One region of the Buttiauxella ferragutiae genome, then DNA from elsewhere that is predicted to be linked to it. Evidence: predicted binding sites of a transcription regulator. Region 1 holds the regulator's gene; each other region holds the start of a gene.

Region 1 (4,540 bases):
AAGTCAAAGCAGAGCAACCAACGACGATTGCCGCTGCGCATAAAGTCCGGGTGCAAAAAGCACAGAAAACGGCGATGAACAAATTGATGGGCCAGATTGGCAAACCGTATCGCTGGGGTGGGACTTCACCGCGTACCGGTTTCGATTGCAGCGGTCTGGTTTATTACGCCTATAAAGATTTGGTGAAGTTCCGTATTCCACGCACTGCTAACGAAATGTATCACCTGCGTGATGCCTCTTCGGTGGATCGTGGTGAGCTGGAAACAGGTGACCTGGTATTCTTCCGTACACAAGGTCGCGGCACTGCGGATCACGTAGGCGTGTATGTAGGCAACGGTAAGTTCATTCAGTCTCCACGTTCTGGCAGGGATATCCAAATCACTTCCTTGAGCGAAGATTACTGGCAACGCCACTATGTTGGCGCTAAACGTGTCATGACTTCCAAAACCATTCGTTAAAAATTCGTCGAAAATCTGCGCCTGCCCTTCATTGGGCAGGCGTGTTCCTCTTTTGCTTACCCTTTCAATTTGTTACCCTAAACCCGCACTAAAAGTGTTGTCTAGATGTAAACAATAATAAGGAGTTAGCAATGTCGTTCGAACTACCTGCACTACCGTATGCAAAAGATGCTTTAGCACCGCATATCTCCGCCGAAACCCTGGAATACCATTACGGTAAACACCATCAAACCTATGTCACTAACCTGAATAATCTGGTTAAAGGCAGCGCGTTTGAGGGTAAAACCCTCGAAGAGATCGTTCGTACTTCCGAAGGTGGCGTATTTAACAACGCCGCTCAGGTCTGGAACCACACTTTCTACTGGAACTGCCTGGCACCAAATGCTGGCGGCGAGCCAACTGGCGAACTGCTGGAAGCCATCAATAAATCTTTTGGTAGCTTCGCTGAGTTCAAGCAGCAATTTACTGATGCTGCTATCAAGAACTTCGGTGCTGGCTGGACATGGCTGGTTAAACAGGAAGATGGCGCATTAGCGATTGTTTCTACCTCTAACGCTGGCACCCCACTGACGACTGCAGCTAAACCGCTGTTGACTGTGGATGTGTGGGAACATGCGTACTACATCGACTACCGCAATGCTCGTGCTGGCTACCTTGAGCATTTCTGGGCGCTGGTGAACTGGGCATTTGTTGCGAAGAATTTAGCAGCTTAATGCAAAAGTAAATGGGCCGCGATTTGCGGCCCATCTTGATCAAAGCGTAAAAATCAGTGCAGTACGGCAGTTAGTGCGCCGAAAACAATCAAAGCCAAAACAATTACCGTCGTCGTGATTGAAAATTTCAAATCGGTGCTCATCATTAAACTCCTTTTATATCCATACAATCGATGTGTCAGGGTGATTTTCCCACAACCAGAGATAAAAATCCTCCAGGTTTTAATCTGATATCAATTTTCCCTCTTCCACTTTTCGCCTGGATAGGCCAAAATCCCTCGCTAATTTGTTGCGTATCGTCAATTCAATGCCCTCCTCCCGTTTTATGTCGCAATCCCGGCATACCTGCAACCATCATGTTGCCTGTGGAGTCAGCGTACGCAAACGTTTAACATAATAGCAATCAAGGGTTTACGATATAGCCCGGAGTGAATTTTAATGGCGACAATCAAGGACGTGGCGAAGCGCGCAAACGTTTCCACTACAACCGTATCACATGTGATTAACAAAACCCGTTTTGTGGCGGAAGAAACGCGCAATGCGGTGTGGGCAGCAATTAAAGAATTGCACTACTCGCCAAGCGCCGTAGCACGAAGCCTGAAAGTTAATCACACCAAAACGATTGGTCTGCTTGCCACTTCCAGTGAAGCACCCTATTTCGCCGAGATAATCGAAGCGGTGGAAAATAGCTGCTTTGAAAAAGGCTACACCCTGATTTTGGGCAACGCGCACAACAACTTTGAAAAGCAGCGCGCTTACTTATCGATGATGGCACAAAAGCGAGTCGATGGCCTGTTAGTGATGTGCTCTGAATATCCTGAATCATTGCTCACCATGCTTGAAGAGTACCGTCACATCCCTATGGTGGTGATGGACTGGGGCGAGGCTCGTGCCGATTTCACCGACTCCGTGGTCGATAACGCTTTCCACGGCGGTTATCTTGCTGGACGTTATTTGATTGAACGCGGCCACCGCGAAATTGGCGCCATTCCCGGGCAAATGGAACGTAACACCGGTGGCGGCCGCCACGCAGGCTTTATGAAAGCACTGGAAGAAGCGGGAATTTCCATTCCGGAAAACTGGATTGTTCAGGGTGACTTTGAACCTGAATCAGGTTACCGCGCCATGCAGCAGATCATCGGCCAGTCTCATCGCCCAACAGCGGTATTCTGTGGCGGCGACATTATGGCGATGGGTGCTATTTGCGCTGCTGATGAAATGGGGCTGCGCGTGCCGCAGGATATTTCCGTTATCGGTTACGACAACGTGCGCAACGCGCGTTACTTCTCACCGGCATTGACCACCATCCACCAGCCGAAAGATTCGCTAGGGGAAACGGCGTTTAATATGCTGCTGGATAGAATCGTCAACAAACGCGAAGAGTCGCAGTCGATTGAGGTTCACCCGCGTCTGATTGAACGCCGCTCTGTGGCTGATGGCCCGTTTCGCGATTATCGCCGCTAAGTGTGTGTCGGATGTCGCGCAAGCGACATCCAGCAGACTTACAGCGGCTCCTGTAGCCACTCCTGATTCATCGTGTCACTATCGCCTAAGTAATCCAACAGCCAGGCCAACGCTGGCGATGCATCGTTTTGCTGCCATGTCAGGCAACATGCCGCGTCAGGGAATGGATTATCCAGCGTTAATTCGCGCCATTTCCCTGAAGCAACCCACGGTTTGGCAATATGTAACGGCACCATGCCGATACACAACCCCGCGCTCAAGCAATCCGAACCGGACGCCCAATCAGGCACTACCACGCGGCGCTGGTTATCTAACAGCCAGGTAATTCGTTTTGGTAATGAACGCGAAGTATCTTCCAGAACTAGCGATGGCCAGGCACGCAGGTCATCATCGCTTAACGTCCCATCGCACTGTGCCAGTGGGTGCGAGGAAGCCACCACGCAACGCCAGCTCAACGTTCCCATATCACGGAAGGCATAACGCCCCCCAACCGGAATCGCCTGAGTCGCGCCAATCGCCACTTCTACGCGTCCATCCGCCAGCGCATCCCACACGCCGTTGAACACTTCCTGAAAGATACGTAATTCGATATCAGGAAAATGGCGATAGAAATCCAGCACCAGTTGCCGCGTTCGCTCCGGTTTTACAATGTTATCAACTGCAATCGCCAGGTGACCACGCCATCCATTGGCGATCTGTTGGCACTGTTGCCGTGTCGTCATCATTTTTTTGATAACAGAGCGGCCTTCTTTGAGAAAAAAGACGCCAGCAGGGGTTAATTCAACATCCCGATGACGACGTTCGAATAGCGGAACGGCTAACCAATCTTCGAGTTGCCGCACCGTATAACTAATGGCAGACGGAACGCGGTGCAACTCTTGTGCTGCACCGCTGAAGCTGCCATTGCGCGCTACCGCATCGATGACTTCCAGCGAGTATTCTGACCACATTTCTTTGCTCACAAATTTTTTGAACGCAACCTACAAATATTAGCGTTTCACAAGCGTAATTGCACTCCGTACACTCTCGCGGCGATTAACCTGCAAGATAAAACAAGAGAAAATTATGCAACCATCAAAAGGATTTCTTATCTGGCTGGCCGGATTAAGTGTGCTGGGGTTCCTCGCCACAGACATGTATCTGCCTGCTTTCGCTGCCATTCAGCAAGATTTACAGACCGACGCCTCTGCCGTCAGTGCCAGCCTGAGTCTGTTCCTTGCCGGCTTTGCGTTTGCCCAGTTGATGTGGGGTCCATTGTCAGACCACTTCGGTCGTAAACCGGTATTACTGGCGGGTTTAAGCCTGTTCGCCATCGGTTGTATCGGCATGCTGTGGGTTGAAAGCGCCACCGCGCTACTGGTACTGCGTTTTGTTCAGGCGGTTGGCGTCTGTTCTGCGGCCGTCAGTTGGCAAGCTTTGGTGACCGATTACTATCCGGCGAATCGCGCTAACCGTATTTTCGCCACCATTATGCCACTGGTTGGCTTGTCTCCGGCGTTGGCACCGCTGCTCGGTAGCTGGATTTTGACTCACTTTGACTGGCAGGCGATTTTCGCTACCCTGTTTGCCATCACGCTGGTGCTGATGATCCCGACTTTACGTCTGAAACCCCGCACTCAGCATCATCCGCAAACCGAAGATAATAAAGTCAGCTTTACCTCTTTGCTGCGCTCACGCGTGTACAGCGGGAACGTATTGATTTATGCCGCCTGCTCCGCCAGCTTCTTTGCCTGGCTGACCGGTTCGCCATTCATTCTTAACGATATGGGTTATAGCCCGGCGGTTATTGGCCTGAGTTATGTGCCGCAAACCATCGCCTTCTTGATTGGCGGCTACGGCTGCCGTAGCGCGCTGCAAAAATGGCAAGGCAAGCAAATGTTGCCATGGTTACTTGCGCTCTACACC
Region 2 (4,540 bases), 2.0 Mb from region 1:
CGCGGTAAGATTTTTCAATCGCGCCGTTATCGACCAGTTTCGCCAGCGTTTCGTAGGCGAGGTATGGATAGATGGCGGTGGCACCAAAGCCAAGCAGAACAGCGAAGTGGTGCGGGTCACGCGCACTTGCCGTTTCAACAATAATATTGGCATCACAACGCAGATTCTTCTCGACCAGGCGAGTCTGAATCGCACCCACTGCCATTGGCGCTGGAACCGGCAGGCGATCTTTCGCGATGTTACGGTCAGACAGCACCAGCAAAACTGTACCGTTGCGAACCATGCGTTCAGCTTCGTCGCACAGTGCGTTGACGGTTTCATGCAGCGATTGAGCGGAAGCATCGTAAGTGATGTCCAGCGTATCGGCACGGTAGTGCTGCTCTTCAAGCGAAGTGAGCTGCTGGAAATCAGACCACAGCAGAATTGGTGATTTGAAACTCAGGCGGTGCGCCTGGCCTTCTGCTTCACAGAAGACGTTCATTTCACGGCCAATGCTGGTCGCCAGAGACATTACGTGAGCTTCACGCAGCGGATCGATTGGCGGGTTGGTCACCTGCGCAAACTGCTGGCGGAAGTAATCGTAAATAATGCGTGGCTGGCTGGAGAGCACGGCAAACGGGGTATCATCACCCATTGAGCCGACGGCTTCCTGGCCATTTTCACCCAGCACGCGAATCACAGAATCCAGTTCTTCAACACTGTAATTGAACTGCTTCTGGAAGCTTGCCAGCGTATCGTCATCCAGCTCGCGGGTACCGACTTCTTCGTCAGGCAAATCTTCAAACGGCACTAAACGACGAACGTTATTTTCCATCCACTCTTTATAAGGGTGGCGGCTTTTCAGATCGGCATCGGTTTCAGCGGAATGCAGAATGCGCCCGATACGGGTATCGATAACCATCAATTCGCCAGGACCGACGCGGCCTTTTTCGACCACTTCGTCAGGCTGGTAATCCCAGATCCCAACTTCGGATGCACAGGTAATCAGCTTATCTTTAGTAATGACGTAGCGTGCCGGACGCAGACCGTTACGGTCCAGGTTACACGCAGCGTAACGCCCGTCGGACATTACGATACCGGCCGGGCCATCCCACGGTTCCATGTGCATGGAGTTAAAGTCGAAGAAGGCACGTAGCTCCGGGTCCATGTTCGGGTTGTTCTGCCAGGCTGGTGGCACCAGCAAACGCATGGCACGAACGATGTCCATCCCGCCAGCTAATAGCAGCTCAAGCATGTTATCCATTGAGCTTGAGTCGGAGCCGGTTTCGTTAACGAATGGCGCGGCGTCATGCAAATCTGGGATCAGTGGCGTCTGGAATTTATAGGTACGCGCACGCGCCCACTGACGGTTACCGGTGATGGTGTTGATTTCACCGTTGTGCGCCAGGTAGCGGAACGGCTGAGCCAGCGGCCAGCGTGGTACGGTGTTGGTGGAGAAACGCTGGTGGAACAAGCAAATGGCTGATTCCAGGCGTAAGTCCGCCAGGTCCAGGTAGAAGCGCGGCAAATCTGCCGGCATACACAGACCTTTATAGATGTTGACCAGGTTTGAGAGACTACAAACGTAGAAGTCTTTGTCCTGAATACGTTTCTCAATGCGGCGACGGGCGATAAACAGGCGACGTTCCATATCACGTGGGCGCCAGCCAGCCGGAGCATTAACAAAAATTTGTTCGATACGAGGTTTTGAGGAGAGGGCGATTTCACCGAGTACGTCTTCATTGGTTGGCACTTCGCGCCAGCCAACAATCGACAGGGTTTCGTTTTGCAACTCTTCTTCAACGATACGACGGCTTGCTTTAGCCAGCGCATCATCTTTATTTAAGAAAATCATGCCGACGGCATAGTTTTTTGCCAAACGCCAGCCACGCTCTTCCGCAACGATTCGGAAGAAACGGTCAGGCTTTTGCAACAGCAGGCCACAACCATCACCGGTTTTACCATCGGCGAGGATTGCTCCACGGTGTTGCATTCGGGCCAGTGCGTGAATAGCAGTACGCACTACCTTGTGGCTAGGTTCGCCTTCTATGTGGGCGATCAGGCCGAAACCACAGTTATCCTTCTCAAGGGATTTATCGTACAACATATCAGTGAACCTCCCGAGGCTCTACGTGATTCCCGATACCGTTTGCGTCCAGACGCAGCAAGGGCATGGCGACGGGGTTTGCGAATCTACGCATACCGCGCGTGTCGCCCTCTTGATGTCTAACGCATCCGGTTTCACAAGTGTTGAGGACTTGCTTTAGAGGGAATCTAAATTACTGCATAAATATGATGGGCACAGAACCCACCCAGAAAGCTTCCAGCGGATTTCCAAGTTATCGGGAAAGCGCACACAGGTCAAATGGCATTCTTATTTATACGATTATGTGCTAATTTCTATTTAACATTATGAATATAAACATTTTATTATCATTTTTATCGGATTTAAGCGGCAAGAAAATCACCTGGGTATTGTGATCTCTCTCACTATCCTGGAGGCTGAAAAATTCCAGAGCGTGCTGGAGATGATGGTATTGGCAGGATCTTATGCTATCAACGCGGTGTGGCGTGTTGTATGACACTGTTTTTCACAAGGCCACATATTCTTTAAAAATAGAGGGTCAATATAAGGAAAAGTAATCATCTTGCTTGTGATTAGAATTGCACTTATTTTGCATTTATATGCAATAGATAAAGCTGCGCCAGAGCGATTGATCCAGGTCATCGCTAAAATGGGCAGAAAATGGCAGGCTACCTCCCTTTTACAGGGCGGCCCATCAGATTATGCAGTTACAGAAATTAGTCAATATGTTTGGTGGGGATCTTCAGCGTCGTTATGGTCACAAAGTCCATAAACTCACGCTGCATGGCGGTTTTAGTTGCCCAAACCGCGACGGTACTATTGGACGCGGCGGCTGTACTTTCTGCAATGTCGCTTCTTTCGCCGACGAAACCCAACAAAACCATTCTATCGCTGAGCAGCTCGAACGCCAGTCACAGCTGGTAAACCGGGCAAAACACTATCTCGCTTATTTTCAGGCTTACACCAGTACGTGGGCAGAAGTGCAGGTGCTTCGCTCGATGTACCAACAAGCCGTTAGCCAGGCCAGTATTGTCGGCTTATGTGTTGGTACGCGCCCGGATTGTGTGCCGGATAGCGTGCTCGATTTGTTAAGTGAATATCATGACAAAGGTTATGAGGTCTGGTTAGAACTTGGCTTGCAGACGGCGCATGACAAAACGCTACATCGAATAAATCGTGGGCATGATTTTGCCTGTTATCAGGAAACGACACGTCGTGCCCGTGCGCGCGGCTTGAAAGTTTGCAGCCACTTGATTGTTGGCCTGCCTGGAGAAGGTCAGGAACATTGCCTGCAAACGCTGAAGCAAGTCGTTGAGACGGGCGTGGATGGCATCAAACTGCATCCACTCCATATTGTCAGCGGTAGCACGATGGCGAAAAGTTGGCAGGCAGGACGACTGCAAGGCATCGAACTGGAAGAGTATGCGACTACCGCAGGTGAGATGATCCGCCATACGCCGATCGATATTGTTTATCATCGCATATCTGCCAATGCCCGCCGTCCGACCCTGCTGGCACCGCTGTGGTGTGAGAACCGATGGACCGGAATGGGGGCAATCGATAAGTATTTGACGGAGCATGGAACACAAGGCTCGGCATTGGGTTCGCCATGGACCCCAGCAATTCTGTCGTAATCCCTAAGCGTGCGGTATATTTAGCTGATTGAAGGCGAGGGAAACGTTCCATGAAGCAAATCCGGTTACTGGCACAATATTACGTTGATTTGATGGTGAAGCTCGGATTAATGCGCTTCTCATTATTGTTGGCTTCCGCCCTGGTGGTGTTGGCTATTGTGGTGCAAATGGCCGTGACGATGTTGTTACGTGGCCAGGTTGAAAGCATTGATGTCGTCCGCTCTATCTTTTTTGGTCTGCTAATTACTCCCTGGGCTGTCTATTTCCTTTCTGTGGTGGTTGAACAACTCGAAGAGTCTCGCCAAAGGCTGTCAAAACTGGTGCAGAAACTTGAAGAGATGCGCGAAAGAGACCTGAAACTTAATGTGCAGCTTAAAGACAATATTGCGCAATTAAATCAGGAAATTGCCGTTCGCGTGAAAGCAGAAGATGAGCGTCAAACTATGCTTGAGCAACTCAAAGTTGAGATGCAGGAGCGTGAAGAGACGCAAATTCAGCTTGAGCAGCAATCGTCGTTTTTACGCTCATTCCTCGATGCTTCCCCGGATCTGGTTTTCTATCGTAATGAAGATAAAGAATTTTCAGGCTGTAACCGTGCCATGGAGTTGTTGACGGGCAAAAGTGAGAAGCAACTGATCAGACTGAAGCCAGAAGAGGTCTACTCGCCAGAAGCAGCCCAAAAGGTTATCGAAACGGATGAAAAAGTGTTCCGCCATAACGTTTCGCTCACCTATGAACAGTGGCTGGATTACCCCGATGGGCGCAAAGCCTGCTTTGAAATTCGCAAAGTGCCGTATTACGACCGCGTGGGTAAGCGTCACGGTTTGATGGGCTTTGGCCG
Region 3 (4,540 bases), 1.1 Mb from region 1:
TCTTCCGGGTCGCTACCGGTCACCAGGTTAAATAAAGCACGCCCGTTGGAAAGCCTGTCCAGCGTCGCGGCCTGGCGTGCAGCCACGGTTGGCGACGTCACGCTTGGGCGCAGTGCGACCAGAAATTTCAAACGCTGCGTTACCGGAATCATCGATGCCGCAACCAGCCAGGCGTCTTCGCAAGAACGGCCTGTCGGGATCAGTACACCAGTAAAACCGATTCTGTCTGCCGCCTGAGCAATTTGTTGCAAGTAGGCATGGTCAACCGGACGTGCTGCATCGTTACTGCCTAAGTAGTGGCCGTCACCGTGAGTCGGCAGGAACCAGAATAAGTTTAAGCTCATGATTTATCTCCTTTAGCGGGTTGCCAGATGCGGGTGCGAATATCGACTTTCTTAGGCACTAAGTGGTTGTCATAAAACAGATCTGCGGTTTGCTGTTGTTTGGCGGCAGTCTCGGCGCTGACCGGGGTAATCACCGTTGGTGGGCGATGGTCGAAATAGGTAGCAATCACGTTTTCCGGCAACCCCATGGTTTTTGCCAGTAGCGCAACGCTTGCGTCACGCTGGGTGCGAGTTAACGCGTCGGCATCACTAAAGGTTTTCAGAACGTGTTGCAGGAACGGACCGTTTTGTTCCGCGTAAGGGCGTGAAGCGAGGTAGAAGGAACCGGTTTGATTTAGCTCGCTGCCGTCGGTCAGGACACGCACGCCGCCATTCAACAGTGCAGCTGAATAGTACGGGTCCCAAATTGCCCAGGCATCAACGTTGCCCTGCTGGAATGCGGCGCGCGCATCAGCTGGCGTTAAATAAGCAGGCTGGACATCAGTAAATTTCAGCCCGGCTTTTTGCAGCGCTCGTAACACCAGGTTGTGGGAGCTGGAACCTTTCTGGAAAGCGATTTTATGCCCTTTAAGATCCGCCACGGTTTTCAGTGGGCTATTCTCCGGCACCAGAATCACTTCGGCTTTTGGTTTTGCCGGTTCAGAACCGACGTACACCAGGTCCGCGCCCGCAGCCTGCGCGAAGATTGGCGGAATATCTCCCGTGCTACCGAGATCGATACTACCGATGTTCAGGGCTTCGAGCATTTGTGGGCCTGCCGGAAATTCAATCCACTGGAACTTAGTATTTGGATACTCTTTTTCCAGAAGCTGGTGGCTTTTCGCCAGTACCATGCTGACCGAGCCTTTTTGATAACCAATGCGCAACTGCTCTGGCCCCGTATCTGCCGCGTGAAGCGTGGCGCTCAGGCTTAACGTTCCTGCGAGTGCAAGCCACGGCGCGGTTCGTTTCAGAAAATTAAACATGGGCAACTCCTTGCGTCTTAAAAGGGGAGGAGACAATAAAATCCCGGCGGTGCAGAGCCTGCCAGAAGGTTTCCAGCGCGTTATCGAGACGTTGTTGTAAGTTGTTGCTGAATACCGGTTTGTGCTGGTAATCCGCTATCTGGCTGTCATCAGCAAACACGCCATGTAGAATTTCCTGCGCTTTCAGCGCATTAAGGACGGGTTTCAGCGCGTAATCGACCGCCAGCATATGTGCCACTGTTCCGCCGGTAGCTAATGGCAGCACGACCTTTTTATCCAGCGCACGTTCAGGCAGCAGGTCGAGCAGGGTTTTCAGCGCGCCAGAAAAGGAAGCCTTATAAACAGGAGTCGCGATGATCACGCCATCGGCCTGCTGTAATTGTTCATTTAAAGCGAGCAGCGCAGGGCTATCAAAACGGGCGTACAGCAAATCTTCTGGCGCGAAATTCTGTAGATGCCAGTGACACACCTCGATATCCAGAGCGCTTAATTTTTCGCGGGCATATTCCAGTAGAGCACTTGAACGAGAAGGGAAGCGCGGGCTTCCGGCAAGGGTGATCACACGCATATTGTTTCCTTATAACTAATTGTTTGCTTTTAGGTAACATTGATAACAATTGAGTGTGATAGTCGCGCAGAAGTGGTAATCCACTAAATGATTTATCCGGGAATCATTTGCCAAAAACTGAATAACAAAATGCAGGGAAGAAAACGTTTGCGCTGATTCGGTCTTTTTTGTTGCAGGTCAATTCCATTCACGTCCGTTATCGTTAATAATACTGCCCCAGTTTGCATACTGGGAATTCTGGAGTGTTCATGTACTACCCCTTCGTTCGTAAAGCCCTTTTCAAGCTCGATCCCGAGCGCGCTCATGAAGTGACATTTCAGCAATTGCGTCGTGTAACAGGTACACCTCTCGAATGGCTGGTGCGGCAAAATGTGCCCTCTAAACCGGTGACCTGTATGGGTCTGACCTTTAAGAACCCACTGGGTCTTGCTGCCGGTTTAGATAAAAACGGTGAGTGTATTGATGCACTGGGTGCCATGGGCTTTGGCTCCATCGAAATTGGTACCGTCACGCCTCGCCCACAACCAGGAAATGACAAGCCGCGTATCTTCCGTCTGGTAGAAGCAGAAGGCTTGATCAACCGCATGGGTTTCAATAACCACGGCGTAGATAACCTGGTTGAGAACGTTAAAAAATCCCATTTTGATGGGGTATTGGGTATCAATATTGGCAAGAATAAAGACACGCCAGTAGAGCAGGGAAAAGATGATTATTTGATCTGTATGGATAAAATTTATCCGTATGCGGGTTATATCGCGATCAATATTTCCTCGCCAAATACCCCTGGATTACGCACGCTGCAATATGGTGAAGCGTTAGATGATCTGTTAGTGGCGATTAAAAATAAGCAACAAGCGCTTCAGGAATTGCATCATAAATATGTGCCAGTTGCCGTGAAGATCGCGCCGGATCTTTCTGAGGAAGAATTGATCCAGGTGGCTGATAGTTTAGTTCGCCATAATATTGATGGAGTCATTGCGACCAATACCACATTGGATCGTAGCCTGGTTCAGGGTATGAAATATTGTGACGAAATGGGTGGATTAAGTGGCCGTCCGGTGCAACTTAAAAGCACAGAAATTATTCGCCGCTTGTCGCAAGAATTAAATGGTCGCTTACCTATTATTGGTGTTGGCGGTATTGATTCGCTGATTGCTGCTCGCGAGAAGATGGCGGCGGGTGCCTCACTGGTGCAAATATATTCTGGATTCATATTTAAAGGCCCACCGCTGATTAAAGAAATCATCACTGGGCTGTAAACATTTTTCCTTTCAGACAACCGGGGCTTTATTTTCAGCCCTGGTTGTTTTATATTCCACCACTGTTGCTAAATTATACATATTGGTCTTTTATTAAATGTGTTCATTAACGAAGCGGCGATAAGGATGTTTTAAATCGTGGGAATAAACGAAAGGGCAAATAGTTATGCGGATAAAACCGGACGATAATTGGCGTTGGTATTTTGATGAAGAGCATGATCGTATGATGCTCGATTTAGCCAATGGTATGCTATTCCGTTCACGGTTCCCTCGTAAAATGCTCACACCAGATGCCTTTGAAAATACAGGCTTTTGCGTAGATGATGCCGCTCTTTTCTTCACCTTCGAAGAAAAATGTCGCGACCTTATTTTAAGTAAAGATCAGCGTGCTGAACTGGTATTAAATGCGCTGGTAGCGATTCGTTATTTGAAACCACAAATGCCAAAAAGCTGGCACTTTATCTCTCATGGCGAATGCTGGCAGCCGGCCCCTGGCGACGCGGCTTGTGTCTGTTTGAGTGATGATATGCAGCAAGTGAATCTGCTGGTGGTCGAAACGGGCAACAATGCTGCACTCTGTTTACTCGCCCAACCGGGTTTACAACTGGCAGGCCGCACTATGCAACTTGGCGATGCGATTAAAGTGATGAATGACAGATTAAGGCCGCAACCTTTGGGCAACGACCTCAGTCTCGATCAAGCTGTTTAATTTCCCGCTAATTCCACATCGCCCGCAGGAATACAACTACAACACAGGATTGTGCCATCGTCATTGATTGCGCTTTTCTTCAACGCCTTGACTTCCCCGCTGACTAATTTAATTCGGCAACTGCCGCAAATTCCGGCCCGGCAAGAATAGGGCACACGGATACCTTGTTGTTCTAGCTGCTCAAGTAACACTTGCTGATTGTTGCCGCGGAATTGTTGGCCCTGCCAGTCAATTGCCACATTGCTTTCTTGCTGCTCAAAAGGTTCTGGCTCTTCTTCGGTGGCCCCTGCGCCATAAGCTTTTGCTGGTTTGGTCGCCAGCACTTCCAGCTCATCGCCCACTCGAATAATGCCACTGTTGCGGGCAATTAAATTCTGGCCGAAATCGACGTCGCCATTATCTTGAGCGGTGCGGAATTGTTGCAGCGTTACCAGGGGTTCGCCGCTCGGATGTTTACGGCCACGCTCTGGACTGACGGTGGTGAAAATACAACGGCTACAAGGTTTCGCGACATCAAACGTCACACCACCAATACGCACCACTTTCCAGCTATCTTCAGCCCAGGCTTGTGCGCCAGTGACCACGATATTTGGGCGGAATTGCGCCATTTTAACGCTTGCCCGGCAGCGGTTTTGTAAATCACGTAACGAAGCTTCGTTAACCAGCAGGAATGGATAACCGTCGGCAAATGACAG

Evidence for each region. Region 1 encodes PurR, which represses purine synthesis genes. Its sites were predicted from a motif close to CANGCAAACGTTTGCNTG; they were not measured.
Region 2: a site for PurR is predicted at 2,118-2,135, ahead of gltB (glutamate synthase large subunit). Genes of this name have one in related genera too.
Region 3: a site for PurR is predicted at 2,014-2,031, ahead of pyrD (quinone-dependent dihydroorotate dehydrogenase). Genes of this name have one in related genera too.

The regions. Positions count from the first base shown of each region.
Region 1 is NZ_CP093332.1:2,481,695-2,486,234, reverse strand. It holds gene MNO13_RS11435 (C40 family peptidase) at 1-458, shown strand, start outside; gene sodB (superoxide dismutase [Fe]) at 590-1,171, shown strand; gene cydH (cytochrome bd-I oxidase subunit CydH) at 1,225-1,314, opposite strand; gene purR (HTH-type transcriptional repressor PurR) at 1,610-2,635, shown strand; gene punR (DNA-binding transcriptional activator PunR) at 2,674-3,585, opposite strand; gene punC (purine nucleoside transporter PunC) at 3,701-4,540, shown strand, end outside.
Region 2 is NZ_CP093332.1:497,456-501,995, forward strand. It holds gene gltB (glutamate synthase large subunit) at 1-2,086, opposite strand, end outside; gene mnmL (tRNA modification radical SAM protein MnmL/YtqA) at 2,767-3,699, shown strand; gene arcB (aerobic respiration two-component sensor histidine kinase ArcB) at 3,750-4,540, shown strand, end outside.
Region 3 is NZ_CP093332.1:3,563,154-3,567,693, reverse strand. It holds gene ssuD (FMNH2-dependent alkanesulfonate monooxygenase) at 1-344, opposite strand, end outside; gene MNO13_RS16555 (sulfonate ABC transporter substrate-binding protein) at 341-1,309, opposite strand; gene ssuE (NADPH-dependent FMN reductase) at 1,302-1,877, opposite strand; gene pyrD (quinone-dependent dihydroorotate dehydrogenase) at 2,126-3,136, shown strand; gene zapC (cell division protein ZapC) at 3,303-3,845, shown strand; gene MNO13_RS16535 (YcbX family protein) at 3,842-4,540, opposite strand, start outside.